3 regions of the Streptomyces sp. NPDC048639 genome follow, and region 1 is predicted to be linked to each of the others. Evidence: riboswitches for the same ligand, from Rfam matches in the RefSeq annotation. Region 1 holds a riboswitch; each other region holds the start of a gene.

Region 1 (9,797 bases):
GGGCGCTGGATGGCGGTCGGCCGCAGCAAGCGGGTCCAGGCCGTGGCCCGCAGCGCGGCCGGGGTGGTGCTGGTCTGCCTCGGCGTCACCGGGTTCATCGTGCTCCGCGGCTCGGCTCACCAGCTCGGCACCGTGCTGACCGCCGCGCTCGCCGTGCTGGTCGGCGTCATCCTCCTCGCGGGCCCCTACCTGGTACGGATGACGCAGGACCTCTCCGAGGAGCGGCTGATGCGCATCCGGGCCCAGGAGCGTGCCGAGGTCGCCGCCCACGTCCACGACTCCGTCCTGCACACGCTCACCCTGATCCAGCGCAACGCCGAGGACCCGAAGGAGGTCGCGCGGCTGGCCCGCGCCCAGGAGCGCGAGCTGCGCGCCTGGCTCTACAAGCCGGAGGGCACGGGCAAGGACGAGGACGCCGAACCGGAGACGTTGGCGGAAGCCGTGCGGCGGACGGCCGCCGAGGTCGAGGACCACCACGGCGTACCGGTCGAGGTCGTCTGCGTCGGTGACTGCCCGCTCGACGAGAAGCTGACGGCCCAGCTCCAGGCGGCGCGCGAGGCGACGGTCAACGCCGCGAAGTACGGTGGCGAGGGCGGGACCGTACAGGTCTACGCCGAGGTCGAAGGGCGTACGGTCTTCGTGTCCGTACGGGACCGGGGCCCCGGCTTCGACCTGGACGCCGTCCCGGAGGACCGGATGGGCGTCCGCGAATCGATCATCGGCAGAATGCAGCGCAACGGCGGGACCGCGCGCCTGCGTTCGGCGCCGGACGGGGGCACGGTAGTGGAGCTGGAAATGGAGAGGGCTTCGTGATGACGGAAGAGGCAGAGAGCCGGAACCGGAGCGAGGCCGAGGCCGAGGCCGGAGCCACTGGCGACGCGACCGGCCGCCGCGTACGGGTCGTGCTGGTCGACGACCACCGGATGTTCCGGACGGGCGTCCAGGCCGAGATCGGCCGCACGGACGAAACGGGTGTGGAGGTCGTCGGCGAGGCCGCGGACGTCGATCAGGCCGTCACCGTCATCACCGCGACCCGGCCGGAAGTCGTCCTCCTGGACGTCCACCTGCCGGGCGGCGGAGGCGTGGAGGTCCTGCGCCGCAGCGCCGCGATGATGGGCGACCCGGAGCAGCCGGTGCGCTTCCTCGCGCTCTCGGTCTCCGACGCCGCCGAGGACGTCATCGGCGTCATCCGCGGCGGCGCACGCGGCTACGTCACCAAGACCATCACCGGCACCGACCTGGTGAACGCGATCTTCCGCGTCGCGGACGGCGACGCGGTCTTCTCGCCGCGCCTGGCGGGCTTCGTCCTCGACGCCTTCGCCTCGACGGACGCCCCGCCGGTCGACGAGGACCTGGACCGCCTCACCCAGCGCGAGCGCGAGGTGCTCCGCCTGATCGCGCGGGGCTACGCGTACAAGGAGATCGCCAAGCAGCTCTTCATCTCGGTGAAGACGGTCGAGTCGCATGTCTCGGCGGTCCTGCGCAAGCTCCAGCTCAGCAACCGCCACGAGCTGACGCGCTGGGCGACGGCCCGCCGGCTGGTCTGACGCCCTCATCCCACCGGCCCGGCCGGGAGCTTGAGGGCGAACCACACGGTCTTGCCGATGCCGCACGCCCGCGGATGAGCACCCCACTCGTCCGCGAGCGCGGCGACGAGCGCCAGACCGCGCCCGCCCTCGTCCTCGGGCGACGCGGTACGGGGCTTGGGCAGCTCGCCGCTCGCGTCGGAGACCTCGACGCGCAGGACGCCGTCCCGCAGGATGCAGCGCGCCCGCATCTCCCGGCCGGGTGAAACACGGGCGTGCGCACGGGCGTTGGTCATCAGCTCGCTCAGCAGCAGCACGGCCGTCTCGGCCGTGTCGTCCGGGACCTTCCACGAGCGCGCCTGCTCCCGCAACAGCTCCCGGGAGCGGCCCACACTGCGGGAGTGGCGGGGGAGCCGCCATTCAATGTCCTTCGGTGATGGGGGAGTTCCGTCGACCATGGCTCAAACAGTGCTGGTCACCGCGTAGCCTCGGGAGTAACGGCGCGGGTACGGACGGTGGTGTACCCCGCGTGCACCGGGGAGAGGCGGGGTGCGATGACGACTGGGAACTCGTCCCAGCCGCCCATGGCTTGGCGCTACTGCGGCAACCAGCTGAAGCTGTGGCGCACACGAGCGGGCGTGACTCGCGAGGAGTTGGGCCGCGAGGCGGGCTATACGTACGAGGCCGTCAAGTCGATGGAGCAGGGGCGCAGAAAGCCGACGTTGCGCGTGCTTGAGGTTGCGGATCAGATGTGTGCCGCGCAGGGGTTGTTGATTGCTGCGCAGGACTATCTGAAGCCGGACAGATTCCCTTCCTACTCGCAGGACTACATGCGGTACGAGGCCGATGCGATTGCTCTCAGCTGGTACGAGTCTCAGCTCATTCCTGGGCTGCTTCAGACTCCGGTGTACGCACGGGCCCTGATGAATGGCCACTGCCCGCCGCTCGATGACGAGACGATCGAGGAAAGGGTGGCGGCACGACTGGAACGCCAGAGCATGCTGGAGAAACAGACCAAGGGTTTCAACTTCGTCATCGAAGAAACCGCTCTGCGCCGCAGGATCACGGGTGCCGATGCTCACGTGCAGCAAATGAGGTACTTGGTATCCATTGGGGAGCAACGCAATGTGACTCTCCAAGTCATGTCCACTGATCAGGGCTACCACCCAGGGCTCATGGGCCCGTTCGTCGTGCTGGAGACGCCAGAGCACGACCATCTTGCCTATGAAGAGGGACAGTCGATGGGTGCGCTTTATGCCGACCCGGAGAAGGTGAGCGTCATCCGGCGGCGCCATGACATGATCCTGCGGCGGGCCCTCAGCCCTGAGGAGTCGGTGCGATTCATCGGGAACTTGGCGGAGGGGACATGAGATACGGGCTGGCATGGTTCAAGTCCAGCTACAGCAACTCCGAGGGTGGCGCCTGCATTGAGGTTGCCGTCTCCTGGCGGAAGTCCAGTCACAGTGACGCCGAAGGCGGCGCCTGCGTCGAGATGGCAACCTGCCCCGGAACCGTGCACGTTCGGGACTCCAAGGACACCTCCGGCCCCCAGTTGGCCTTCACGCCCGCCGCCTGGGCCGAGTTCGTCGGGTTCGCGGCGCGGCAGCCCGTCCCGTAGACGGGCCCGAATGCACCGGTGCCCCGGCGCGGGCACGGCACGTGGAAGGTGCCGTGACCGGCCGGGGCACTGGCCCGGGTGGGGCTGTCACACGTAGGTGTAGCCGCCGGGGACGGTGGCGCTGCCACCGGGGGTGGTGACCACGACAGCCGCGTTTCCGGCCACACCAGCCGGCGTGATGCCGATCAGCGTCGTTCCTGACGGGTGGACGAAGAGGACGGTGGCCGCGTTGCCGCCGACCGTGACGCTCGCACCGGTCAGGTTGGAGCCGCTGATGACGAAGGTCGTGCCGCCCGCGGTGCTCCCGGTGGCCGGGGTGATGGAGGCGGCGACGGGCGCGACCGGCGCGGTGTAGGTGAAGCCGCCGGGCACCGAGGTCGTACCGCCCGGACCCGTGACGACGACGGGCTGGTTGCCCGCCGTGCCGGCCGGGGAGATGCCGGTCAGCACCGTGCCGGAGCCGTTGACGACCACACCGGTGGCCGGGTTGCCGCCGATGGTGACGGACGCCCCGGTCAGGTTGGTACCCAGAATGGTGAACGGGGTGCCACCCGCGGCGGGCCCGGAGGCCGGGAGGATGGCCGCCGCGACCGGAGGCAGCGGGGTGATCGTCGTGTAGACGAACGGGAACGGGTTGCTGCTGCCGCTCGGGGTGACGACCACAACGGGGGCCAGTCCCGGAGTCACGCCCGCGGGCACGACCGCAGTGAGCAGGAAGCCGGGGATGATCGAGGTGACCCCGGTCGCCGGGACACCGCCGACGGTGACCGAAGTGGGGCTGTTCAGATTGAAGCCGACGAGGAAGATGATCTCCCCCGCGCCACCCTGGGCCGGTGCGACGGCCAGGAGGGTGGGCCCGAGGACGGGGAACCCCGGAAACGGCGGAAGCGGCGGAAGGGGCGGGAAGGGGAATGCGAGTTGGTTCTGTGCCGATGACTGCATGGCGAATTGCCTCCAACTGGCGGGGCTCAAACGGCAATTGGCCGCGCGCCCCGCATCCGAGAGTGGGTCGTGCTTTTCACGCTAAGCAGGACCCCGCGTCAATGGGAGGCGTGAATTCACTCCGACGAGGCATTCGGTAAACAGTGCGACTATACGAAGACGAGCTGCTGAGGAAAGGCGTCCCACCCGCGTACGCCGTGCCGCTCCCCAAGTCCGGTGCAGGTATCCCTGATACCAACCGGGCCTTATCGCCGGAAAGTTGAGGCCAAGGGCTGAATTGCGGGTCAATTGTGTCGGCCGATTCCCGTCAGCTTCCCGTCGGCGCGACTGCCGGAGCCGCCGCACCAGGATGTGGGACCGCCTGTCCCCGGAGGCGGTCGCCGCATCACGAGCCTGCGGGCCCCTGCGCCGAGCCGGTCGACCGCCTACGCCGGGCGCGTGGCGCCCGAGAACGGCATCTGGTCGATCGGGGCGATGCGCACCGGGGCGCCCGGGCGGGGGGCGTGGATCATCTGGCCGCCACCGATGTAGAGGCCGACGTGGCTGACGCCCGAGTAGAAGAACACCAGGTCGCCGGGCGCGAGTTGGTTGCGTGTGACGCGCTGTCCGGAGTTGATCTGGGTGTAGGTGGTGCGGGGGAGGGAGACCCCGGCGGCTCTCCAGGCGGCCTGGGTGAGTCCCGAGCAGTCGAAGCCGCCGGGACCTGTGGCGCCCCAGACATAGGGCTTGCCGAGCGCGCTCTGCGCGAAGGCGACCGCCTGGGCGGCGCGGGCGTTCGGCGCGCGGACCGGGCCGCGGGAGACGGCGCGGCCGGCGCGGCCGGCCGTGGCGGCGCCGGCCGCGGAGTGCCCGTCCTGGTCGAGGATCTCCGCGCGCTGCGCTGCCGTCAGCCGGTCCAGCAGCCGCTCCGCCGCGCGGAGTTTGCCGTGTGCGGTCCGCTTGTGGCCGAGCAACGTGGCCTGCTGGTCCTTCAGTTCGCCCAGTTTTCCGGCGGCCTCGCTCCGTACCTGCTCGATGGCGCGGATCTGGTGCCGGATGCCGGAGACGGCCGTCGCCTGGCGGCTGCCGGCCCGCTCGACGGCGGCGGCGCGGTCCAGGTAGTCGCCGGGGGAGGAGGAGAGGGCGAGCTGGAGTGCCGGGTCGATGCCGCCGGAACGGTACTGGGAGGTGGCGATCGAGCCGAGTGCGTTGCGCGAAGCACTCAGCTTCTCGGTGCGGCGGGCCGCCTCGTCGCGGAGGCGCTCCAGGGACCGCTGCGCGGCGAGGGTCTGCTCCTTCGCGCCGTTGTACTTCTCGGTGGCGACCTCGGCTTCGTGGTGCAGCCGGTCGACCTTCTCCTTCACCTGGGCCGGGGTGGGGGCCGGGTCCGCGTGGGCGGCTCCTTCGAGGGCGGTGGCGCCCGCCGCGCCCGCGAGGGCGAACGTCGCGGCCGTACGGACGGCGGTGCTGCCCGTGAGCGAGCCGATGAACGATCGCTGCCTGGGCTTCCTGTGCGAGGCCACGGCGGCCGTCACTTCCTTCCCCTGGTCTCCGGTGGCCTTGCGGAGGGGCCCGTTCCGGGGTGCCGTACGGGCACCTAGGGGGAGGACGGTAATCCGCTTCGTCCCCGCCATGAGCCGGGATGACCGGGACTGAAACGTTTCGGTACGGCACTGATCGTACGGACCGGGTGATTTCCGCACGCTCTGGCCGTTCGCGCTACTCGCATGACCGAAGCGGCAATTGAGGCCCACCTGAGTGGAAGCGGCTGCTATGGGCCCGGCTAGGCTCCGCGCATGGACATAGCCATCAATGTCTTTGTCGGCCTGCACATCATCGGTATCGCCGCCCTGCTCGGCGGCTTCCTGAACCAGATGAAGGCGATGGGCGAAGGGACCGCGCGCTTCACCCCGGGCATGCTGCACGGCGCGCTGACCATGCTCGTCACCGGCGTCGCGCTCGTGGGGCTGAATCAGGCCGACGACCAGACGGTCAACAACGTCAAGATCGGCGTGAAGCTCGCCGTCCTCGTCGTCATCCTCGGCCTGGTCTATGTGAAGCGGGACGAGGAGAAGGTCGAGAAGGGAGCCTTCGGCGCCGTCGGCCTGCTCACCCTGGCCAACATCTTCATCGCCGTTCTCTGGACCTGACGGCTTCCGGGCGGGCGCGCTCATCTCTCGCGGACACCGCGCAGCCCCCCGGCCGCGCGGTGCCTGACGTACGGGCACGGACCGCCCCCACCGAAGGGGGGCGGTCCGTGCCCGGCCCCGACCGGCGCCCGGCGAGGGGCGCCCGTCAGGGAGAACACTGCGGCTACGCGGGCCGGACGCTGCCGTAGATCGGCATGTACGTGATGGCCTCGGTGCGGACGTTCGCACCCGGCTTCGGCGCGTGGATCATCTTCCCGCCGCCGATGTAGATGCCCACGTGGCTGATGTCGTCGTAGAAGAAGACGAGGTCGCCCGGCTTGAGGTCCTCGGTGGCCACGCGCTTGCCGACCTTCACCTGGTCCCAGGTGGTGCGCGGCAGCGAGACCCCGGCGGCCTTCCAGGCACCCAGGGTCAGCCCCGAGCAGTCGAAGGAGTTCGGGCCCGTCGCCCCCCACACGTACGGCTTGCCGATCTGGGCACGCGCGAAGGCGAGCGCCTTCTCGGCCTTGGCCGCGTAGGAGCCGGAGCCCTCGGTCCGGCCGGAGCCCTGGTCGGCCTCCTCCTGGCGCTGCTTCTCGGCCTGCTGCCGGGCCAGTTCCTCCGCCTCGCGCTCGGCCTCGGCCTTCTTCCTGCGCTCGATCGCCGCCAGCCGGGCCTTCTCCTCGGCCGTCAGCTTCGACAGCAGCTCACGCGCGCCCGACAGCTTGCGCTGTACCGACTCCTTGGTCGTACGGAGCTGCTGCTGCGACTCGGACAGGCCCGCCAGGCTCTCGGTGGCCTCGGCGCGCTTCTTCGACGCGGCCCGCTGCTGGGTCTCGAAGTCCTCGACCGCCTGCTTCTGCCGCCCGGTCATCCGGGACATCAGATGGTCCTGGTCGAAGTAGCTCTGCGGGTCGTCGGCGAGCATCATCGTGGCGGTGGAGGCCATGCCGCCGTTGCGGTACTGGGTGGCGGCATAGCTTCCGAGCAGCCGCCGCGCCTCGTTCAGCTTCTCCGTGCGCTTGGCGACGTCGTCGAGCAGCCGGTCCACTTTGGAACGCTCCTCATCGGTGCGCTCCTTGGCCTGGTTGTACTTCTGCGTGGCGCTGCCGGCCTGCCGGTAGAGCTCGTCCACCTTCTTCTGGACTTCTTCGATGCCCTGCTTCGGCTCGCCCGGAGCGGCCTGCGCACTCTGCGACAGCAGGCTGACCGATGCGAGGGCCGCGGTCGTCAGCCCGACGGTCGCCCGGCCCGAGCCGGGTGACGTGAGGCCACGTGTCCGCGGTTTGCGGTGCGACGCCAAGGCGCGCGTCTCCTTCCGTGGACCGCTTACCGGGTTAGCTGTCGGGTTCGGGCGATCGGAAGGCTGCCCTACGGCTCCGCACGGACGGGCTGCATATGCACGTGCGGGGGCCGATTCACCCCGGTGGGACGTGTGGGTCCCCGGTTCCGGATGCCGTCGGGACGTCGTTCGGACACCCGCCGGGCAGAGCCGGATTCAGCGGAGGCTGCCCGTGCCGACGCGGTCGTCGACGGGGGGTGCGAGCCGCCTGAGCGAGCACGGTAGCCAACGTGTGGGGTACCTGTGAAGGCTGATGTTCGATATGCCCGAAACCTTTTCGTGACCAATCCGGGGCGCGATCGTTCGGAACCGGATCGGGGGCTCGTCCGTCCGAGGACCGGGAACCGGCGTGGGCTGTCAGTCGGGCGGCCTAGACTCGGGGAGCGATGAGCAGCCTCTTTGACGACAACTTTCTGGCGGGCTTCCAGCACCCGGGCCCGGGTCCCTCCGCCCATGCGGGGCGCACCGGTGAGGAGCACCCGCCTCCGCCGCCCGAGGAGGGCGGTGGCGAGGACATCCCTGCCGGTCTCTTCGGCGGGAACTTCGACGCCTCCGCGGACGAGGACGCCCGCGACCGGTACTACCGCAACGGCGCGCACCGCCCCGCCGTGGACACCGCCGCGCTGCTCCAGGGGCTGAACGAGGAGCAGCGCTCCGCCGTCGTCCACAGCGGCTCCCCGCTGCTCATCGTCGCCGGGGCCGGCTCGGGCAAGACCCGGGTGCTCACCCACCGCATCGCCTATCTGCTGGGCGCCCGGCAGGTGCACCCCGGCCAGATCCTCGCGATCACCTTCACCAACAAGGCCGCGGGCGAGATGAAGGAGCGCGTCGAGGAACTCGTCGGCCCGCGCGCCAAGGCGATGTGGGTGTCCACCTTCCACAGCGCCTGCGTCCGCATCCTGCGCCGCGAGAGCAAGAAGCTCGGCTTCACCTCCAGCTTCTCGATCTACGACGCGGCCGACTCCAAGCGCCTGATGTCCCTGGTCTGCCGCGACCTCGACCTCGACCCGAAGCGCTATCCGCCGAAGTCCTTCAGCGCGAAGATCTCCAACCTCAAGAACGAGCTGATCGACGAGGAGGACTTCGCGGGCCAGGCGTCCGACGCATTTGAGAAGACCCTCGCCGAGGCGTACACGCTCTACCAGTCGCGGCTGCGCGAGGCCAACGCGCTGGACTTCGACGACATCATCATGACCACCGTCCATCTGCTCCAGGCGTTCCCGGACGTCGCCGAGCACTACCGGCGGCGCTTCCGCCATGTGCTGGTGGACGAGTACCAGGACACCAACCACGCGCAGTACATGCTGGTGCGCGAACTCGTGGGCACCGAGGACACCGCGCCCGAGGACGGCGTGGGAGAACTGTGCGTCGTCGGTGACGCCGACCAGTCGATCTACGCCTTCCGCGGCGCCACGATCCGCAACATCCTCCAGTTCGAGGAGGACTACCCCGACGCGACGACGATCCTGCTGGAGCAGAACTACCGCTCCACGCAGACGATCCTGTCCGCCGCGAACGCGGTCATCGAGCGCAACGCCGACCGCCGCCCCAAGAACCTGTGGACCGAGGCCGGAGCCGGCTCGGCGATCACCGGCTACGTCGCCGACACCGAGCATGACGAGGCGCAGTTCGTCGCCGACGAGATAGACCGTCTGACGGACGAGGGCAAGGCCAGGGCGGGCGACGTCGCCGTCTTCTACCGCACCAACGCGCAGTCCCGTGTCTTCGAGGAGATCTTCATCCGGGTCGGCCTGCCGTACAAGGTCGTCGGCGGCGTCCGCTTCTACGAGCGCCGGGAGGTCCGCGACGTCCTCGCCTATCTGCGGGTGCTCGCCAACCCCGAGGACACCGTGCCGCTGCGCCGGATCCTCAACGTCCCCAAGCGCGGCATCGGCGACCGCGCGGAGGCGATGATCGAGGCGCTCGCGCTGCGCGAGAAGGTCTCCTTCGCCCAGGCGCTGCGCCGGGTGGACGAGGCCTACGGCATGGCCGCGCGCTCGGCCAACGCCGTCAAGCGGTTCAACACCCTGATGGAAGAGCTGCGGACGATCACCGAGTCCGGCGCCGGCCCGGCGACGATCCTCGAGGCCGTTCTGGAGCGCACGGGCTATCTGGCGGAACTCCAGGCGTCCACCGACCCGCAGGACGAGACGCGGATCGAGAACCTCCAGGAACTCGCCGCCGTGGCGCTGGAGTTCGAGCAGGACCGCACCGAGGAGACCCCGGGCACCCTCGCCGAGTTCCTCGAACGGGTCGCCCTG
Region 2 (9,797 bases), on a different contig from region 1:
GGCCCGGCCGGTGAGCCGGCTGCGCCGGGGCGCCTTGCGGGCCTGGGCCCGGTAGACCCGGGCGGCGGCCTGCTCGCCGAGCGCCTTGAGTCTGGTCGCGGTGGAGAACCGCTCCCGGTCCGCGCCCACGTCGCCTCCCTGCTGTCGGATACGTCCGTCCCCGGCCACGGTACGGGACCGCGGCCGGGGACGGACGAAGGCCGGAGCGATGGGCCCGAGGGCTCGTGCCGCCCGTGGGCCCGGCGCTCGTGGGTGGTCAGCCCTTGAAGCGCGGGAAGGCGCTGCGGCCGGCGTACACCGCGGCGTCGTCGAGGATCTCCTCGATGCGCAGGAGCTGGTTGTACTTGGCGACGCGCTCGGAACGGGCCGGGGCGCCGGTCTTGATCTGGCCGCAGTTGGTGGCGACGGCCAGGTCGGCGATGGTGACGTCCTCGGTCTCGCCGGAGCGGTGGGACATCATGCACTTGAAGCCGTTGCGCTGGGCGAGCTCGACGGCGTCGAGGGTCTCGGTCAGCGAACCGATCTGGTTGACCTTGACCAGCAGCGCGTTGGCGGTGTTGTTCTCGATGCCGCGGGCCAGGCGCTCCGGGTTGGTGACGAACAGGTCGTCGCCGACGAGCTGGACCTTGTCACCGAGCTGCTCGGTGATGGTCTTCCAGCCCTCCCAGTCCTCCTCGTTCAGCGGGTCCTCGATGGAGACCAGCGGGTACGCATCGACCAGCTCGGCGTAGTAGGAGGTCATCTCGGCGGCGGTACGGGTCTTGCCCTCGAACGCGTAGACGCCGTCCTTGTAGAACTCGGTGGCGGCGACGTCCAGGGCGAGCGCGATGTCCTGGCCCGGCTGGTAGCCGGCCTTCTTGATGGCCTCGACGATCAGGTCCAGGGCCTCGCGGTTGGAGTCCAGGTTGGGGGCGAAACCGCCCTCGTCGCCGAGGCCGGTGGACAGGCCCCGCTCCTTCAGCACGGACTTCAGGGTGTGGTAGACCTCGGTGCCCCAGCGCAGGGCATCGGAGAAGGACTCGGCGCCGATGGGCGCGATCATGAACTCCTGGATGTCCACGTTGGAGTCGGCGTGCGAGCCGCCGTTGAGGATGTTCATCATCGGGACCGGCAGCAGGTGCGCGTTCGGTCCGCCGAGGTAGCGGAAGAGCGGAAGGTCGGAGGCCTCGGCGGCGGCGTGCGCGACGGCGAGGGAGACGCCGAGGATCGCGTTGGCGCCGAGCGAGGACTTGTCAGGGGTGGCGTCCAGGTCGAACATCGCCTGGTCGATCAGCCGCTGCTCGGTCGCGTCGTAGCCGACCAGCTCCGGGCCGATCTGCTCGATGACGGCGAGGACGGCCTTCTCCACGCCCTTGCCGCCGTAGCGGCTCTTGTCCCCGTCACGGAGCTCGAGGGCCTCGAACGCTCCGGTGGAGGCACCGGAGGGGACGGCGGCACGACCCGTGCTGCCGTCGTCGAGGCCGACCTCGACCTCGACCGTGGGGTTGCCTCGCGAGTCGAGGATCTCGCGGGCTACGACGACGTCGATCGACGGCACGAGCATCTCCTTCTGGGATCTGACGCTGGGACGCAGGACTCGGTGAGTCCCTCTCTGCGGCATGAGCCTAACCGTCCTCGGATCCTCGGCCGTCCTCTGCCCGCCCGCCGAGACGAAAAGGCCCCCAAAGGCCCGTAAAGGTGACCTTTGAGGGCCTTGAATCCGCCGGCCGGCCGGGACCGGTCGGCCCACTGGCCGGCCGGGGGCCGGGTCAGCTCAGGTGGAGACGCTGGCCGGGGAAGATCAGGTCGGCGCGGTCGACGATCTCCTTGTTGAGCTCGTAGAGCTTCTTCCAGCCACCCTCGACGCCCTTGGCGTCGGCGATCGTGCCGAGGGTGTCACCGGGCTTGACCTCGTACTCGCCGTCACCCTTCTTGACCGGCGCTCCGGACGCGTCCTTCGGCGCGGACGGCCCGGCCTCGCCCCGGCGGTCGCTGCGGGCGGCGCGGTCGCTGCGGTCGGCGCGCGCCTCGGCGCCGCCGGCGGAGGTACGGGCGGTGTCCACGTCCGCGTCCGGGCCGCCGGCGGTCAGGCCGCCCGCGCCGGCGCAGGACCAGGCACCCGGCCCCTGCTTGTCGAGCAGCTTCTCCGCGGTGGCGATCTGCTGCTCCTTGGTGGCCAGGTCGGCACGGGACGCGTACTGGGTGCCGCCCGCGGCGGACCAGCTCGACTGCGAGAACTGCAGCCCGCCGTAGTAGCCGTTGCCGGTATTGATGTGCCAGTCGCCGCCGGACTCGCACTGGGCGACCTTCTCCCAGGTTCCGACGGAGGCGGCGCTCGCCGAAGTGGCGCCCATGAGCGGTACGGCGACCGCGGAGCCGGCGACACCGGCGAGTACTGCGATACGAGCCATGGTGGATGGGCGGCGATGCGCGCCGCGCGAGCCCTTGTTGCCGGAAAGCAGCATGGAACATCCCCTCACCGACGCCTGCGAGGTGAGCTGTCGGGTTCGGGCTGTGAGCGGCCCGGCCCGGTGCTCTCGCACCGGTCTTCACCCCTAGCCGTCCGGTCCGCTGTCGCGGCCCTTCCGGCACTTACCTTGGGTCCCCCGCTCCTGCCTACGGCGCTTGCGCGTCGACTGTCCTCCGGCCACCGGCAGGATTAGGCGTGATGGTCGGCGGCGCCCACCGTGCGGCGAGCGGCTTCGACGGTAAGCACACAAGTCCCACCGGTTCAAAAACCGACATCCGGCACCAGGAGCCCCTACTTTTCCTTCTGTTGTCCTTATCTACGCAGGTGGGGACAGGTGCGGGCACACCAGGCGGGCGCAGCACGCCCGTTGGGCCGATGAGATGCTTCTCTCAGTCGCTCCCCAGCGCTGCCCGCACCCGCGAACTAGCGCGCGGACGATTCGAGGTCGAGCGTCTGACCAGGGAGAATGAGGTTCGGGTCGCCGCCGACCACGGACTCGTTGGCCTCGTACAGCGCGGGCCAACCGCCCGCGAGCGAGTGCTTTTCGGCAATTCCCGACAGACTGTCACCCGGTCGGACGGTGTAGTCGCCTTCCTGCTCCGCACGGTCGGAGCCGCTGCCGCGGGAGGCGTGACGGCCGTTCTCGTGGTCCTTGCCCTCGTCCGCCGTGCGGTCCGAGTCGCCCGCACCGCTCCCGGACCCCTCGTCCGCGGGCGCGCCGCGGTGCTTGCCGGCGCCGGATCCGCCGGACGGAGCGGCCGATTCCGAGCCGCCCGGCTCCTGGTCGCCGTAGTCCTCCGAGGGAGCGCCGGATTCGCCGCGGTCCTCGGTGTCGTCGTCGTACGGGGACGATTCCGAGGGGCTGGGCTCGCCGGAGTCCCGGTCGGGAACGGCGGATTCACCGGGGAGCAGGGTTTCGATGGGCCGCGACAGGTCGACGCCGGGATCCACGTCGGGGGCCTCGCCGTCATCGGTGAGGCCGGCGTCCAGCGCGCAGTTCGGCCACGCCTGGGGCCCCTTGGCGTCGAGAATCTTCTCGGCGACGGATATCTGCTGGGAGCGGCTGGCGAGATCGGCCCGGGGCGCGTAGTCGCGACCGCCGTACTCCTCCCAGGTGTTCTGGGTCAGCTGCACTCCGCCGTAGTAGCCGTTGCCCGTGTCCGCGCTCCACAGACCGCCGCTCTCGCACTGCGCGACCCGGTCCCAGGTGTCGGTGTCCGCGGCCTGAGCGCCACCGGCCGCGAGCAGCGGCAGCGCGATCGCCGAACCTGTCACGCCAGCCGTGACGAAGATGGCCGGTGCTTGACGAGGGCGGCGGTGCCGACCGGTCCCGGAACGCATGTGGTGCCTTTCGAGCGAGCGGTGGTGCGAAGCTGCCGCAGAAGGTAGCGAGGTCGGCGTGCTGTCACAAGACGATGTAGTGGAGATCACGCGAAGATCACATAGTTGAAACCCGCTCAAATTTTAGAGGGGGTGAACTCGACCGGAAGCGTGCGCAATCCACGCATGATGAGCCCTCCGCGCCAGCGCAAATCGTCAGGTTCCGCCGCGAGTCGTACGTCGGGAAGGCGCCGGAAAAGTGTGGCGAGAGCGGTCTGTGCCTCCAGCCGGGCGAGCGGAGCGCCCAAACAGTAGTGAATTCCGTGGCCGTACCCGAGGTGCTGGTTGTCGCCGCGGGCGAGGTCGAGCGTGCCGGGATCGGCGAAGCGCGCCGGATCGCGGTCGGCGGCGGCGAGAACCACGAGGACGGGATCGCCGGTGGCGATGGACTGCCCGCCGATGGTGACCGGCTCGACGGCGAACCGCCAGGTGGCGAGCTCCACCGGCCCGTCGTAGCGCAGCAGTTCCTCGACCCCGCTCGCCAGCAGCGTCTCGTCGCCCTCCGCGAGGGCCCGGTGGAGCCGCTCCCGCTGGCCGGGGTTGCGCAGCAGCGCGTACGTGCCGTTGCCGATCAGGTTGACCGTCGTCTCGAACCCGGCGAAGAGCAGGATGAACGCCATCGCCGCGGCCTCGCTCTCGGTGAGGTGCTCGCCGTGATCGCTCGCGCGGATCAGGCCCGAGATGAGGTCGTCGCCGAGGTCGGCGCGCTTGCGATGGATCAACTCGGCGAGATAGCGGCGCATCTTCTTCACCGAACGGGCGACGCCGCCGCGCGGTCCGCCGCCGTGCCGGATCATCATCCCGGCCCAGTCGCGGAAGTCGTCCTGGTCCTCCGCCGGTACGCCGAGCATGTCGCAGATCGCGTAGATGGGCAGCGGGAAGGCGAATTCATGGATGAGGTCGACCTCGCCCCGTTCCGCGAACGCGTCGATGAGACGGTCCGTCAACTCACTGACGCGCGGCGCGAATTCGGCGACGCGGCGCGGGGTGAACGCCTTCGAGACGAGCCGGCGCAGGCGGGTGTGGTCGGGCGGGTCGATGTTGAGCAGATGGGTCATCAACTCGGCGCTGCGCTCACCGGGAATGCCGACCTTCCCCTTGGCGTGCGCCGACCGGCCCGCGGGCGACTCGGCGGACGAACGCTCGTGATGGCGTGCGGGGTTCTTCGACAGCCGCGGATCGGCCAGGGCCTGCTTGGCATCCGCGTACCGGGTGACGAGCCATGCGTCGACCCCGCTGGGCAGCCGGGTCCAGTGCACCGGGGAGTGCTCGCGCAGCCACGCGTAGGCCGGATACGGGTCGGCGGCGAACTCCCAGGTGAAGAGCGCGGGCGGGGTGGTCGGGGCGGGGTTCTCCTCGTGCACGCCTCGACCGTATCCCGGCGCTCGGCCGGGCGGTCCGCGGCGTCCTGCGATCCCATTCGGCCTAACGGCCCGTGACTTGCCGTGTCCGGTCGCGTTGTCGCGGATGCCAACGCCGCCAAGGAGGCGGATTGGTTCCTTTCTGCAGAGGAGAGAAAGAACATGTCACGGATGATCAGGACGCTTGCCGTCACAGCCGCCGCGGGCGCCGTGGTCGCCGGTGCCGCCGGCACCGCCGCTGCCGACTCCGAGGCCACGGGTGCGGCTGTCCGCTCCCCGGGCGCCATCTCCGGCAACGTGCTCCAGGCCCCGATCCACATCCCGGTCAACCTGTGCGGGAACAGCGTCGACGGCGGTGGCCTGCTCAACGCCGCGTTCGGCAACACCTGCATCAACGCCTCGGGCGAAGAGCACAAGGTCGAGAAGAAGAAGCACGACCACAAGAAGCACGACCACAAGAAGCACTCCAAGAAGAAGCACCACTGAGCGAAGTCTCCGCGCAGGTGGTGAGCTCAGGCTTGGCCCTCCCTCCCCGCCCCATCACCCCTGCGCCGGAAACCGGTGGCCTCCCGCGACGACGCGGGAGGCCACCGGCCTTTCCGGACGGACCACAGGCCGGTGGCCTTCCGCACGTGCGGAAGGCCACCGGCCTGTTTCGCGGGGCTGCGTCGTCCGGGCGGCTACGCCGTGACGGCACGCCGGGCTTCGGCGTGCTCCAGCCAGCCCGAGGTGATGAGGTACTGGCCGAGGAGGTAACCGGCCATGACGAGGACCTCGTGGGTCTGCCGTGAGGGCAGCTCGTAACCCGCGGCCTGAAGGCCGATCAGCAGGTCCGATGCGAGAAAGGAACCGGCACCCGCGGCGACCTTGCCGCCGACGCCGAGGGCGGCGGCGCCCATCACCGTCAGCGCGAGGCTGTACCCGGCGACGGGAAGGCGGAGCCGCTCCTCCAGGGACGGGGCCAGCAGCGCGTTGATCGCGGCCCAGCCGCCCAGGCAGGCGAGAGCCGGCCAGGGCTTCCTGACGATGCCGCGGAGCGCGCCGAGCCGGGTGTAGCCGGCGGTGTAGCTGACCTGTGTGCCCAGGAAGGCCGCCATGCCGAGGAGAAACGCGGACTCGTGCTTGTCGAAGAGCAGCGCGGTGTCGCCCGCGGCGGCGAAGGCGAGCCCGGCGACCAGCGCTTTGGGAACGGGCTCGGACGCGTCGTTGCGGCTGCGCAGTACGTGCCCCGCGAGCACGGGCATCAGCAACGGCTTCGCGGCCCGGCGCAGTCCGCGCGGGTTGCCGGCCACGGCGGCCACGTCGGCGGCGGCCAGGGCCCCGAACGCGGCGAGCGCGCCGCGCCCGTGCCCGTCCGGTCGTGCCAACCGCGACACGGCCGCGCCCGCCGCCTCGAGCACGCGCTTCCTGCGGTATCCGCTGCGCTGTCCGGTGATCACCATGCCCGGCAGTCTTCCGAGGCCGGTGACGCCCCGTCAACGCCCCGGCCCTGTGACCTCCCGCTCGCCCGCGGCCCCCGGCGGAGCACCGCACCCGGCGGCGGGGGGTTCGCGGTGGCGTCAGCCCGTGCCGTGCCCACTGCCGCCGCGGTCCCACTTGCGCCCCTCCGGCTCGCCTTCGTCGGCGGCCGACTCCGAGGGGGTGTTGTCGAACTCGTACGGCATGTGGCGCACACCGTTTTGCGGCACGTCGTGCGGCCTGCGGCGCTCCTGGAAGTCCGTCCGCGGGCGTGCCACGTCCTGGTGGCCCGGCCCGTGGTTCTCGGGCGAGGAGCCCGACTCGTGCTCCTCGTGCGTGCCCCAGGCGCCGCCCCGCGGCTGCGGGTCCTTGGACGGCTCCGGCTCGCGGGAACGCACCCGCAGACCGAGGATCACCGCTCCGACCAGCAGGATCACCACGAAGATCCCGACGACCAGAGGAGCGATCCCGACCAGGTAGTCCCGACGCGCGGCGAATTCCATGGTCAGCTCGAACATGGCTCACGAGTACCCGGGCCGGGGGAAGTCAGTCGGTCCCTTCGGCCGTACGGATGGCGTCGCGGTAGGCCCGGGCGGCGGCGCGCAGAGCGGACTCGGGATCCGTGCCCTCCGCCTCGGCCCGTGCCGCCAGCGCCAGGAGCTGCTCGCCGACGTCTCCCCCGCCCGGGGACGCGGGCAGATCGACCGCCAGGCCCGCAGTCCGTACCCGGGCGGCGAGCTTGGAGGCGAGCGCGAGCGCGGGCTGGCCCAGCGGAATGCCGTCCGTGACGGACTCGCGCTGCTTCTCGACGGCCTTGGTGCGCATCCAGTGCGCCTTGACGTCCTCCGAGGTCTCGGCCGTCTCGGTCCCGAAGACATGCGGGTGCCGGTGGATGAGCTTCTCGACGATCGTGCCCGCCACGTCGTCGATCGAGAACGGCTCGTCCGGGTCCTCCTCGGCGATACGGGCGTGGAAGACGACCTGCAGCAGCACGTCGCCCAGCTCCTCCCGCAGCTCGTGCCGGTCGCCTGCCTCGATGGCCTCGACGAGCTCGTACGCCTCCTCGATCCCGTACTTGGCCAGGCCTTCATGGGTCTGTGTGCTGCTCCACGGGCAGGCGGCGCGGATGGTGTCCATGACCTGGACGAGGTCCAGCAGACGGGCGCCGGGCAGGTCGTACGAGGCCGGCAGCAGTTCGAGGTCCGGCATCCGCTCACGGCCCGAACCGGCCATCCTGGCCAGGCCGTCGGTGAGGTCCGGATCGCCCTCGCCGGAGGGGATGACGACCGTGGTGCGTCCGCCCCGGCAGTACTCGACCAGATCGCGCGCCGAGGGGACCACATGCTCGATGTCCAGCCCCGCCTCGTGCAGATACGGGAGCTGCGGATGGTCCGGATCCGGGCACACGATGCGGTCGGCGCCGCGCAGGGCCTGCCATGCGGGCCAGGAGAGCAGGCCCGGGGCGACCCGGTGGCTGGTGGTGAGGAGGACGATGCGGCCGGCGGACTCGGCGGGTTCGTCGGCGCTGTTCACGGGTGGGCTCACGTTCACGGGTCGAACGTAACCCACCCGTCAGGCCCCCTGGAGCGACCTGATGTCGTCGATGTGGTCCTCGACCCAGCTCCGCACATGACCGAGCGGTTCGGCGACGCTGCGCCCCAGATCGGTCAGGCCGTACTCGACGTGCAGGGGGACGGCCGGGTAGATGGTGCGGTCGACGAAGCCGTGGTCCTCCAGGCGGCGCAGGGTGCGCGTCAGCACCTTGGGGCTGATGCCCTGCAGCCGCCGCTGGAGTGCCCCGAACCGCTGCGGTCCGTCCTCCATCGCGCCGATGGCCAGCGCCGCCCACTTGTTGGCGAGCAGTTCGAGCACGAAGCGGCAGGGGCACTGGTCGGCGTAGACGTCGTGGACCTCGTGCCGGCCCGTGGTGCAGTCGGTGGTCATGGCGGCTGCGCGCCTCCGTTCCGAATCCGTCGTCCTGAATCCTTCAGGACCGCTTTCCAAAAGATAGTAGACGCCCTTGCGGGTAACTACACCCATGCGGATACGTTCCTCGGCGTAACGGCCGGGCACTCGCCCACGGCCGTCGACCACCCCTTTCAGGAGATGCGTGATGAGCAACGCCCAGACGTCCCCGGCCATGCGCGCGGTCGTCCAGGACACCCTCGGCGGACCCGAGGTCCTGCGCGTGACCGAGGTGCCGCGGCCGGAGCCGCTGCCGACCGAAGTGCTGGTGCGCGTCCACGCCGCCGGGGTGAACCCGGTCGACTGGAAGACCCGGGAGGGCGGGGGGATGGCCGGAGTGCTGGGCGAGCCCCCGTACATCCTGGGCTGGGACGTCTCCGGTGTCGTGGAGCGCGTGGGCTTCGGTGTGCACACGCTGAAGGAGGGCGACGAGGTCTACGGGATGCCCTGGTTCCCGCGCCAGGCCGGGGCGTACGCGGAGTATGTGACCGCCCCCTCGCGGCAGTTCGCCCGCAAGCCCGCCTCCCTCGGCCACCCCGAGGCCGCCGCGGTGCCGCTGGCGGCGCTCACGGCCTGGCAGGCGCTCACCGACACCGCAGGGGTGGAGAAGGGGCAGCGCGTCCTGATCCACGCGGCGGCGGGCGGCGTCGGCCACTTCGCCGTCCAGTTCGCCAAGCACCTGGGCGCCCATGTCATCGGCACGGCCCGCGAGGCCAAGCACGACTGGCTGCGCACGCTCGGCGCCGACGAACTGATCGACTACACGGCGGTCCGCTTCGAGGACGAGGTGCGCGACGTCGACGTGGTCCTCGACCTGATCGGCGAGGGCCAGGACCGTACGAGCACCCGCTCGCTGGAGACGCTCCGGCCGGGCGGCCTCATCGTGGCCGTCCCCTCGGGCGTCTCGCCCGAGCTGGAGGAGGCGGCACGGGCGCGCGGCGTACGGGCGAGCGCCTACCTCGTGGAGCCCGACGGCCCGGCGCTTGCCCGGATCGGTGAGCTGATCGACGCCGGTGAGGTCAGCGTGGAGGTCGAGGACGTCCTGCCGCTGGAGCGGGCCGCCGAGGCCCACCGGCGCGGCGAGGAGGGCCGTACGCGGGGCAAGCTCGTGCTCGACGTCACCTCCTGATCACACGCCTCCGGGCCGGGGGGGGGGGGGGCCCGGGGGCCCCCCCCCCCCCCCG
Region 3 (9,797 bases), on a different contig from region 1:
CTACGACCCCGCGTCCGGCCTCGCCTCCGTGCCGGGCGGACGGACCGTCGCGATCGGCTCGACCGGCGGTGAACAGAACGTGTTCGGAGAGGACTCGTGGCAATGGCTTCTCGTGGGACCGATGGGACCGATGACATGACCCCCTTCCGACGGCTGACGCGTGCCGGCGGGCCACCGCTGCGCCTGCTGGCCCGGGTCGCCCGTACGGCCGGTCGGAGCAGGGCACTGCCCGCCGCACTGGCCGCGGCCGGCATCCTGCTCGCCGCCCTGTCCGGCTACTTCGGTGTGGAGCAGTACCGGCAGCACCAGGACGAGCTGCGCCGTCAGCACGTCCTGGCCGCCGCACGCCAGTCGGTGCTCAACTTCACCTCCCTCGACTACCGGCACTACGGCCGGGACAGCCGGCACGTCCTGGAGGGCGCGACGGGCGAGTTCAGGAAGCAGTTCGCCCAGCAGAACAAGCAGCTCACCAAGCTGGTCGCGGCCAACAAGTCGGTCTCCCAGGGGCAGGTGCTCGAAGCGGGGATCGTCACGGCCGACGAGAGCTCCGCCCGCGTCCTCGTCGTCGGTGACAGCAAGGTCAGCAACGTCGCCGCGCCCAAGGGGCAGGCCCGCAACTACCGGTTGCAGCTCGACCTCGTGCGCGAGGACGGGCGCTGGCTCACCTCCGATGTCGAGTTCGTCGGCTGAACCGGCGGCACCGGCCGGGCCGGTGCGACACCCCGCCAACCCGCACACCCGCACACCCGCACACCCGCACACCCGCACACCCGCACACCCGCACACCCGCACACCCGCAGACCCCTGACCCGAGACCCGTGAGAGACGGCCTGGGAGGAGAGACACCGTGACGAAGTTGTCCGTACGAGGTGCCGGAAGCGGCACCCACCGTTCGCGTACCGTCGCCGCGGCCGCCCGCGCCGCGGCCAGACGGACCGAGAAGGCACAGCGGCCCGCCGGCCAGGATCCCGCAGCGACGCCCGGCGTTGCCGCCGTGACCGGCGCGCCCGCAGCGGACGTGCACGAGCCGGAGACCGAGGACTCCGCGTCCGCCCCCGACCAGGACCGCGGTGCCGCGAGGCCGCGGCGTGAGCGCCGGTATGCCCTGCTGAGCGCCGGCCTGGCCCTCTTCGTCGTGGCGGCTCTGGCCGCCACGGCCGTCCTCGGTCTGGAGTACCGGGACGCCGGGCGCACCGCCGGCGCCCGTACGGAGGCGCTGGCCGCCGCGCGCAAGGCGGCGCCCGAGATCCTGTCGTACGACTACCGGCACCTCGACCGGGACTTCGCCTCCGCCGAGCGCCATCTGACCGGGCCCTTCCGCGAGAAGTACGGGAAGACCACGAGGACCGTGGTCGCGCCCACGGCGAAGCGCTACCACGGGGTGGTCAAGGCGACGGTGGCGACGCCCTCGTCCGGTGACGCACCGGCCGCGTCGGTGGTGTCCGCGTCGCCCGACAGGGTGCGGGTGCTGCTGTTCATGAACCAGGTCACCGACTCCACCCAGGTCTCCGGGCCGCGCCTGGACCTCAACCGGGTGCGGATGACCCTGCAACGGACGTCCCAGGGCTGGAAGGTGAGCGCGGTCGACGCCCTGTGACGCCGTGACGCGGCCGCACACGCGGGACGCCCTGGCACGCCCCTGACGGCCGCCGCCCCGGAACCCGTGTCCCGGGACCGGCCGCCTCAGAATCCGCCTCCGCCGAAGTCACCGCCTCCGAACCCGCCCCCGCCTCCGAAGTCGCCTCCGCCGAAGTCGCCGCCTCCGCCGTCCCCGCCGCCGTCCCCGTACCCGCCGCCGTCGTACCCGTACGCCGGGCCGGTCATCGCGCTGCCCAGCCATGTGCCGATCAGCAGGCCGGGGAGGATCCCGCCGCCGAAGTAGCCGTTGGCCCATGGCCCATAGGCCGGTCCGGCCTCCCAGTAGGGCTTGCGTCCCTGTGCCGTCTCCACTTCGCGCCCCATCGGCTCCAGGCCGTCCTCCAGGCGCGCCGCGTCGGCCGCGCAGACCGGCACGGTCCGCTCCTCGCCGCCCGGCGGAGCCCACTGCGCGTCCTGCACGGACGGGCCGTGCCGGGGGTCGAAGAAGCACGGCGGCCTGCGGTCGGGCAGCTCCCTGCCGTCCCGCCGCGCCTCAAGGGTGGCCAGCGAGAACCGGCCGTCCGCCAAGGCCTCGGTCACGCCCCGTACATCACCGGGCCGTCGTGCGCGGTCCATCGACGCCTTGGCCCTGTCGTACGAGTCCAGGGCACTGGCGTAGTCCTCGCGCATCGCGTCGGTGGTATTCGGGGCCGAGGGGTCGAAGTCGATCCGTTCGACCTCCTCGCCGAAGGCGGTGATGTCCTCGTCCACGACCGGGCGGAGCGTGTCGAGCTGTGCGCGGTCCCGCTCGGCCCGCCGCTTCTTGTTACGGCTGCCGACCAGCAGCGCACCGCCGCCGACGGCCGCGATCAGCACGCCGAGCGTGGCCACGAGCCCGAGCGGGCTGACCCGGTTGCTGGGGGAGGTGTCCGTCCCGGTGTCGGTGCTGGAGCCGCCGCTCCAGGTGTCCGGGGCGTGGCCCTGCGCCTGCGGCAGGGCGTCGTCGACGAAGGAGTCGACCATGGCCCGCACATCGCCGGGGGACGAGCGCTCCACGGCGCCGGTGAGGTTGTCGACCGCGTTGCGGGACATCACGGAGGAGTCGGCTCCGGCGTCGAAACGGTCGCCCAGCGCGACCGCGTACACGCCCGTGATGCCGGTCTTGCCCCGCAGGTCCTGGAGCAGGGTCGGCGGGTTGAATTCCTTGGTGGCGGGGAGCACGACGACCATCACCGGCTTGTCCGCCTTCTTGATCTTGTCCGCCAGGGCGTCCGCGGCCGACGGAGGGAGCTGGTCCCTGGCCCGCGGATCGACGTAGACGGGGCCCTTTCTCAGGGCGTCGGCGGCGCTGTCGAGCCCGTCCGCGGCCCGCGCCCCGGGGGCCATGACGGCCACCAGTACGAGGGCGGCGGCGAGTACCGCCAGTACCGGTGCGAGCAGGATGCGACCCGCCCAAGGCTTCGCTGCGGTGTCCATACCTACGAAGTTAACTCCAAAGGCGCAATTTTGTGGCTTACGCCCTTTACTGCACCTTTACATCGTCTTTCCGATGCCTTTCCCGTGCCGTGCGTGCGCCGGGCCGGCAGCGAGCGGTGCGGGACCCCCGATTCGCGCGCGGCGCCTCCCCCGGCCAGGGTGGAAGGGGCGCGCTCGCGGACACGCCGCAGCGTCGGCCCTCACGGATGGGCAGGAGTCAGCAGGTGGGGACGCACGTCGAGGGACCTCGCCGCCTCGGTGGAGCCCGTCGGCCCAGTGCCCGGGTCATCCGCTGGATCCCGGCTCTGCTGATCATCGGCGGCGCGATATTCGACCTCATGACGCCGCCCCGCTTCACCGGCTCCCCGTTCTTCTCGGCGGCCCCGCTGGTGGCCGCCCCGTTCTTCTCGCTCGGTGTCACCGCCCTCACGGGCGGCGCGAGCGTGCTCACCGTGCTCGCGCTGCGGCTGTACGACATCCGGCTCACCGACATCGAGTCGGTCACCGAGCTGGTCACCGTCTTCACGGTCGCCGTCCTCGCCCTGCTCATCAATCGCGTCGTACGCCGGGGCGACCTGCGCCTCGCCTCGGCGCGCACCATCGCGGAGGCGGCCCAGCGCGCCGTCCTGCCCGACCCCGCCGAGCGGATCGGGGGCTTCCATGTCGCCGCGCGCTACGAGGCCGCGCACGCCGAGGCCAGCATCGGCGGCGACCTCTACGCCGTGCAGGACACCCCGTACGGCGTGCGCCTGGTCGTCGGGGACGTGCGGGGCAAGGGACTGGATGCCGTCGAGGCGGTGGCGATCCTCATCGGCTCGTTCCGGGAGGCCGCCGAGCAGGAGCCGACGCTGGAGGCGGTGGCCCGGCGGCTGGAGTGGGCGCTGCACCGGGAGAGTGCCCGGGGTGCGGGGCCGGACCTGTTCGAGGGCTTCACCACGGTCGTCCTCGCCGAGGTGCACGGCGTCGATGACCCGGCAGGCGCGGGCACGCTGCGGCTGCTCAACCGCGGCCACCCACCACCGCTGCTGCTCTACGAGGACGGCGGTCTGAGGGGTGTCGAACCGAAGGTGCCCGCACTGCCGCTCGGCATGGACGACCTGGGCGTGTGGCCGGACCTGGTCCAGGAGTTGGCGTTCCCCGGCGGGGCGACGCTGCTGCTGTTCACCGACGGGGTGACCGAGGCGCGCAATGCCCGCGGCGTCTTCTACGACCCGGTGGAGCGGCTGCGCGGCATGCATTTCCCCGATCCCGGCACGCTCCTCGACGCGCTCGTGGCGGACGTTCGCCGTCATGCGGCGGGCGAGGCACCGGATGACATGGCGCTGCTCGCGGTGGCACGACCCGAAGGCCACGGTCCGTAACCGGATCGCATCGCTCCGCATAACAACTGACGAACAGTCAGCTATGGGGGGTTGTCGGGCGTGAGGTCAACTCGCCCGATTTTCCTGGACCATGTACCGATTTGCCCCCACGGATTTCGTTAACGATCACACGGAACAGCTTGGAAACAGGTCCCGCGGTCTATTAACGTTCGATAACGCAGCGCGGTCGTCCCAGCCGCCACAAGAGGTGGCACCGTGCGCCTACGCCGAATCCCGCACCACCAGCATCACCCGCAGCATCCGCACCAACTGCACCAAGGGAACCGGGGAACCAAACTCTTGGGGTGAATCGGGCACCTTTCCCAAAGGCGCTCGTAGGAGACCTTCCTGCTCCGAACCCGTCAGCTAACCCGGTAGGCGAGAAGGAAGGAAAGGAGAGCGCCCGAGTGGCGTCCAACAGGCCTGCCCCCGAGCCCTTGTACGAACCCCCCGCCGCCCATGGTCCCGGCGGATTCGGTGAGTTCGGCGAGGAGTCCCCGGCCGCCGGTACCGGCGAGTGGAACCCGACGGCCGACTCCCTTGCTCCCGCGCGCGGCAAGCACCGCGTCAGCAAGCAGCGCGGTGGCGGCATGGCCCGCAGCGGTGCCGTCCTCGGGGTCGGTATGTTCGCGGCCGTCGGCGCCGGTGGCATGGCCACCGCCCAGGACAAGCCCCCGGCCGCCATCTCCATGCCGGATCTCGGCATCACCGACCAGCTCCCGGACGCCAAGTCCCTGCCGGGCATCGGCTCCCTGGTGGCCGACGACGACGCCCCCGCCGGAGCCACCACCCCGCTCTCCACCGCGGGACTCACCGACACCGAGGCCGCCAACGGCACCGGCGCGGGCGAGGCGCTGCGCGCCCGCATCATGCGCCAGGCCGAGCAGCAGCAGGGCGCGGCGGAGACCGCGCAGCGCGAGGCGGCCGAGAAGGCAGCCGCGAAGAAGGCCGCCGAGGAGGTCGCCGAGGCCAAGGAGAAGGCCGCGGACGCCAAGGCCGCCGCCGAGCGCAAGGCGAAGGCCGAGGCCGCGCGCAAGGCCGAGGCCGAGCGACTGGCCAAGCTGGCCAAGCAGTTCACCCTCCCCGTCGCCTCGTACACGCTGACCGCGGGCTTCGGCGAGGCCGGCTCCATGTGGGCCAACGACCACACCGGGCTGGACTTCGCCGCCCCCACCGGTACCCCCGCCAAGGCGGTGCACGGCGGCACGATCACGGAGGCCGGCTGGGCCGGTTCCTACGGCTACCGGATCATCCTCACCCTCGACGACGGCACCGAGGTCTGGTACTGCCACCTGTCCTCGATGACCAAGACGTCCGGGAAGGTGACGACCGGCGAGACGATCGGCCGCGTCGGCGCCACGGGCAATGTCACCGGGGCCCACCTCCACTTGGAGGTCCGTCCGGGCGGCGGCGACCCGATCGACCCGGCCGGCTGGCTGCGCGGCAAGGGCATGGCGCTCTAGACCCGCACCACACCCCTCTCGCGCCGCTCCGGCGCGACCGTCCTGAGGCCGTCCGTCCACCGGTCGGCCACCCCCACCGCGTTCGCCGCCAGCCCCGGTGTTTCCTCCCCCCTGGCACCGGGGCTGCCGGTATGCCCGCGGCCTTGCGTACCCGCGTCGCTCGCCGCGCCTCGCTCGCCGCGCCCGTTCGTGCACCTGGACCGTTTCGTGCACCTGGACCCTTCGCGCACCGGACCGTTCGCGCATCCGAGCCCTTTGCCATGGCGGAATAGCCGTGCCCCGGGGAGCGTTGGGTTGCCGCATGGCCGACAACAGCAGGATCATCGGTGATCTGACCGTCCACCCCCTCTGCCTCGGCGGCAATGTCTTCGGCTGGACGGCCGACGAGCAGCAGTCGCACGCGGTGCTGGACGCCTACGCGGCAGCGGGCGGCAACTTCATCGACACCGCCGACGTCTACACGGCCGCGGTCGAGGGCAATGCCGGTGGCGAGTCCGAAACCGTCATCGGCAACTGGCTGGCGGCACGCGGCAACCGCCAGGAGGTCGTGATCGCGACCAAGGCGGGCCGGCACCCGGAGTTCATGGGCCTGCGGGCGAAGACCCTCAAGGCAGCGGCGGAAGCCTCACTGCGCCGTCTGCGGACCGACCGCATCGATCTCTACTACACCCACTTCGACGACCCGACCGTCCCCGTCGAGGAGATCGTCACCACGCTCGACCAGCTCGTACGGGAGGGCAAGGTCCGGCAGTTGGGGGCCTCCAACATCTCCCCCGAGCGGCTCGAGGCATCGCTCGCCTTCGCACAGCGCGAGGGCCTGGCGGCGTACGCGGCGGTGCAGCCGCACTACAACCTCGTCTCGCGCGACACCTACGAGGGCGCTCCCGCGGAGCTCGCGGCCCACCACGGCCTGGCCGCCGTCCCGTACTTCGCGCTCGCCGCCGGTTTCCTCACCGGCAAGTACCGGCCGGGTGCCGAGGTCGACAGCGCACGGGCCCGGCGGGCCGGCCCGCACCTGGAGACCGAGCGCGGGCGGCGCGTGCTGGCGGCGCTCGACACCATCGCGCAGGCGCGGGGCGTGCAGGTCGCCACGGTCGCCCTCGCCTGGCTCGCGCGCCGGCCGACGGTGGCCTCCCCGATCGCCAGCGCCCGTACCCCGGAACAGCTCCCCGCCCTGCTCGCGGTCGCGGACTTCCTATTGACCGACGCGGAGTCGGCCGCCCTGGACGCGGCGTCGGCGTAGCGGGTCACGCTCCGTACGGGGGGCGGAAGTCGGTCGGCGCAGCGTGCCCCTGGCCGTACTGCCCTTGTCCGTACTGCCCCTGGCCGTGCGGGCCTTGACCGTACTGCCCTTGGCCGTGCGGCGGGGGAGCCGCGGGACCATGGCCCGGACCGTGCTGCGGGGGCACCGCGTGCCCGTGCCCCTGGCCGTACGGCGGCGGCATGCCCGGCCCGTACGCCGGACGGCCGTGCGGCCCCCACTGCGGCGGGACCCGCGGCGGTGCGGTGATCAAGGCGGCGTGGGCCAGGGCGGGTTGGGCCACGTCCTTGCGCTGCCAGAGGTGGTGCAGCAGCTCCTGCTCCCGCGCGACGAAGTCCGCCCCCGCCGTCCCCCGGTGCGCCCGCTGCCGCAGGAACGCGAGTGTGGTGGCGAAGGACTCGTACTCCGCGACGGCCCGGGCCGCGTCCTTCCCGTGGTGGCGCCGCGCCACGCTCCGCGCGAGCGAGCGGGCCCGCATCGACGACAGCGCCTGCGGCTCCGGCGGCTGCAGCCAGCCGGCCGCCACGTACGCGGGGAGCTGACCGCGTACGGTCCTCAGCTCGCTGCCGCGCGACCAGATCACCAGCCAGATGAGCAGCCCGAACACCGGGACCATGAACATGCCGTAGACGGCGATGAAGCCGAGGCCGCCGACGGTGGCCGAGCCGTTCCACACCGCGTGCAGCACGATCGCCGTGAGCAGGCCCGCGAGGGGCACCAGCACACGCCGCCCCCGCTGCCGCGTCGTGGCCAGCGCGGCGATGCCGAAGCCGATCCCGGTCAGCGCCGTGAACAGCGGGTGCGCGAACGGCGACATGACGATGCGGATGAAGAACGTCGCCGCGGTCACCGACTGGATCCCGGAGGACCCGAGGGCCTGGTCCTCTCCGAAGGCGTTGCCGAGATAGAGGATGTTCTCGGTGAAGGCGAAGCCCGTCGCGGTGATCCCGGCGATGACGACACCGTCGACGATGCCGTCGAAGTCGCGGCGGCGGAAGACGAAGAGCAGCAGCAGCGCGGCGCCCTTCGCGCTCTCCTCCACCACCGGGGCGATGACCGTGGCGCCCCAGGTCTGCGCCTCCGTCGGGGACGAGGGCTCGACACGGGTGGCTATCCAGTCGGTCGCGAAACCGTTGGCGATGATCGCCATGAGAGTCGCGGCGCACGCGCCCCAGGCGAACGCGAAGGCCAGGTTCCGCCACGGCTCGGGCTCGACCCGGTCCAGCCAGCGGAAGGCGGCGATCATCAGCGGCACGGGCAGGACGGCCAGCCCCAGACCCGCCAGGAAGCCCTCCGTACCGGTCTGTTCGCGCACCAGGGCGAGGATGACCAGGCCGCAGAGCGCGAGCAGTGTGATCACCGTGCCGAAGCGCAGCGCCTTGCTGTGCCGGAAGGCCCGCCGCGGGCGGTAACGCCAGTTGGCGCGGTCCGGTACGGCGTGGAACCGCGGCTGCGGTTCGTACACCGGGACGGGCGGTTGCTGTGGCTGCTGCGGGAACGGGGACGGATGCACCAGTCGACCCTAACGAGGGGCGGAGCACGGTGCGACGGCGTATCGAGGTTCGGTCCCTGCGTGCGGCCGGACCCGTCCGCGCGTGCCGGCCTCAGCGTCGTACGAACAGCAGGTCGTGCACCACATGCCCCTTGCCGAGGCCCGCGTTCTCGAACTTCGTGAGCGGCCGGAAGCTCGGACGGGGCGCAAAGCCGCCGTCCGGCCGGGTGTTCTCCAGCTCGGGATCGGCCGACAGCACGTCCAGCATCTGCTCGGCGTACGGCTCCCAGTCGGTCGCGCAGTGCACCGGCGCACCGGACCGCAACCGGGAGGCGGCCAGCTCGACGAACTCGGGCTGGATCAGCCGCCGCTTCTGGTGGCGCTTCTTCGGCCAGGGGTCGGGGAAGTAGACGCGCAGCCCGGCGAGCACGCCGGGCTCGATCATCTCGCGGAGAAGGATGATCGCGTCACCGTTGGCGACGCGGACGTTGGACAACCCGTTCCGTTCGGCGAGACCGAGCAGATTGCCCTGGCCGGGGGTGTGCACATCCGCCGCGAGGATGCCCGTGCCCGGGTCGGCGGCTGCCATCGCGGCTGTGGCCTCGCCCATGCCGAAGCCGATCTCCAGGACGACCGGGAGCCCGTCGAAGAGGGCGTCGAGGTCGAGCCGGGAGCGTCCGTCGATGTCCAGGCCCCAGGTCGGCCAGAGCCTGCGCAGTGCCTCGCCCTGCCCGGAGGTCACGCGCCCGCGCCGCGGCCGGAAACTGCGGATCCGGCGCTCGTGGTGGGAACCGGCGGGATCGACGGCCGGGCCGTCGGGGAACAGAAGGCGGCGCTCGGCCTCGGGGGCCGGGGCGTCTGCGGGGGTGTCTTCGGCGAAGGCGGACATCACGGTCTTCTCAGGGGGCTGCACAATGCCTCATATTCTACGGTCGGCCCACCGCGGCAGAACCGGGCCGCCCCTTCCGGCGATCGACGCCCGCCCTTGCGGCGACCGCTGTCCCATCCGTCCGCGATCGCTGCCCCATCCGTCAGGCGATCGACGCCCGCCCGGAGCGGTCTCTCCCCGCACACTCCCCGCGGTGTCTCCCTGCGCCGTCTCCCCGCGCTACGCCCGCACCGTCCCCGTATCCGCGAGCATTGCCAGCGCCCGGCGCGCGATCTCG

What was found. Region 1 has a riboswitch for cyclic di-AMP ahead of ACGFNH_RS22545 (NlpC/P60 family protein). Riboswitches for the same ligand answer to the same signal wherever they lie in the genome.
Positions count from the first base shown of each region.
Region 2: another riboswitch for cyclic di-AMP. It lies ahead of ACGFNH_RS17385 (transglycosylase family protein); the one in region 1 lies ahead of ACGFNH_RS22545 (NlpC/P60 family protein).
Region 3: another riboswitch for cyclic di-AMP. It lies ahead of ACGFNH_RS25855 (M23 family metallopeptidase); the one in region 1 lies ahead of ACGFNH_RS22545 (NlpC/P60 family protein).

Region 1 is NZ_JBICVP010000008.1:161,090-170,886, reverse strand. It holds gene ACGFNH_RS22585 (PspC domain-containing protein) at 1-813, shown strand, start outside; gene ACGFNH_RS22580 (LuxR C-terminal-related transcriptional regulator) at 813-1,547, shown strand; gene ACGFNH_RS22575 (ATP-binding protein) at 1,553-1,984, opposite strand; gene ACGFNH_RS22570 (Scr1 family TA system antitoxin-like transcriptional regulator) at 2,111-2,896, shown strand; gene ACGFNH_RS22565 (DUF397 domain-containing protein) at 2,893-3,144, shown strand; gene ACGFNH_RS22560 (IPT/TIG domain-containing protein) at 3,232-4,086, opposite strand; gene ACGFNH_RS22555 (NlpC/P60 family protein) at 4,512-5,588, opposite strand; gene ACGFNH_RS22550 (hypothetical protein) at 5,862-6,215, shown strand; gene ACGFNH_RS22545 (NlpC/P60 family protein) at 6,379-7,497, opposite strand; cyclic di-AMP (ydaO/yuaA leader) riboswitch at 7,506-7,665, opposite strand; gene pcrA (DNA helicase PcrA) at 7,923-9,797, shown strand, end outside.
Region 2 is NZ_JBICVP010000006.1:7,229-17,025, forward strand. It holds gene ACGFNH_RS17375 (septum formation initiator family protein) at 1-129, opposite strand, end outside; gene eno (phosphopyruvate hydratase) at 257-1,537, opposite strand; gene ACGFNH_RS17385 (transglycosylase family protein) at 1,749-2,444, opposite strand; cyclic di-AMP (ydaO/yuaA leader) riboswitch at 2,448-2,613, opposite strand; gene ACGFNH_RS17390 (transglycosylase family protein) at 2,873-3,724, opposite strand; gene ACGFNH_RS17395 (cytochrome P450) at 3,907-5,193, opposite strand; gene ACGFNH_RS17400 (chaplin) at 5,353-5,676, shown strand; gene ACGFNH_RS17405 (lysoplasmalogenase) at 5,871-6,632, opposite strand; gene ACGFNH_RS17410 (DUF6479 family protein) at 6,750-7,166, opposite strand; gene ACGFNH_RS17415 (nucleoside triphosphate pyrophosphohydrolase) at 7,195-8,199, opposite strand; gene ACGFNH_RS17420 (winged helix-turn-helix transcriptional regulator) at 8,221-8,592, opposite strand; gene ACGFNH_RS17425 (NADP-dependent oxidoreductase) at 8,762-9,742, shown strand.
Region 3 is NZ_JBICVP010000009.1:401,555-411,351, forward strand. It holds gene ACGFNH_RS25830 (MCE family protein) at 1-139, shown strand, start outside; gene ACGFNH_RS25835 (hypothetical protein) at 136-690, shown strand; gene ACGFNH_RS25840 (hypothetical protein) at 848-1,597, shown strand; gene ACGFNH_RS25845 (hypothetical protein) at 1,684-3,054, opposite strand; gene ACGFNH_RS25850 (PP2C family protein-serine/threonine phosphatase) at 3,261-4,415, shown strand; cyclic di-AMP (ydaO/yuaA leader) riboswitch at 4,670-4,811, shown strand; gene ACGFNH_RS25855 (M23 family metallopeptidase) at 4,823-5,878, shown strand; gene ACGFNH_RS25860 (aldo/keto reductase) at 6,180-7,121, shown strand; gene ACGFNH_RS25865 (PrsW family intramembrane metalloprotease) at 7,126-8,652, opposite strand; gene trmB (tRNA (guanosine(46)-N7)-methyltransferase TrmB) at 8,744-9,520, opposite strand; gene lhgO (L-2-hydroxyglutarate oxidase) at 9,740-9,797, opposite strand, start outside.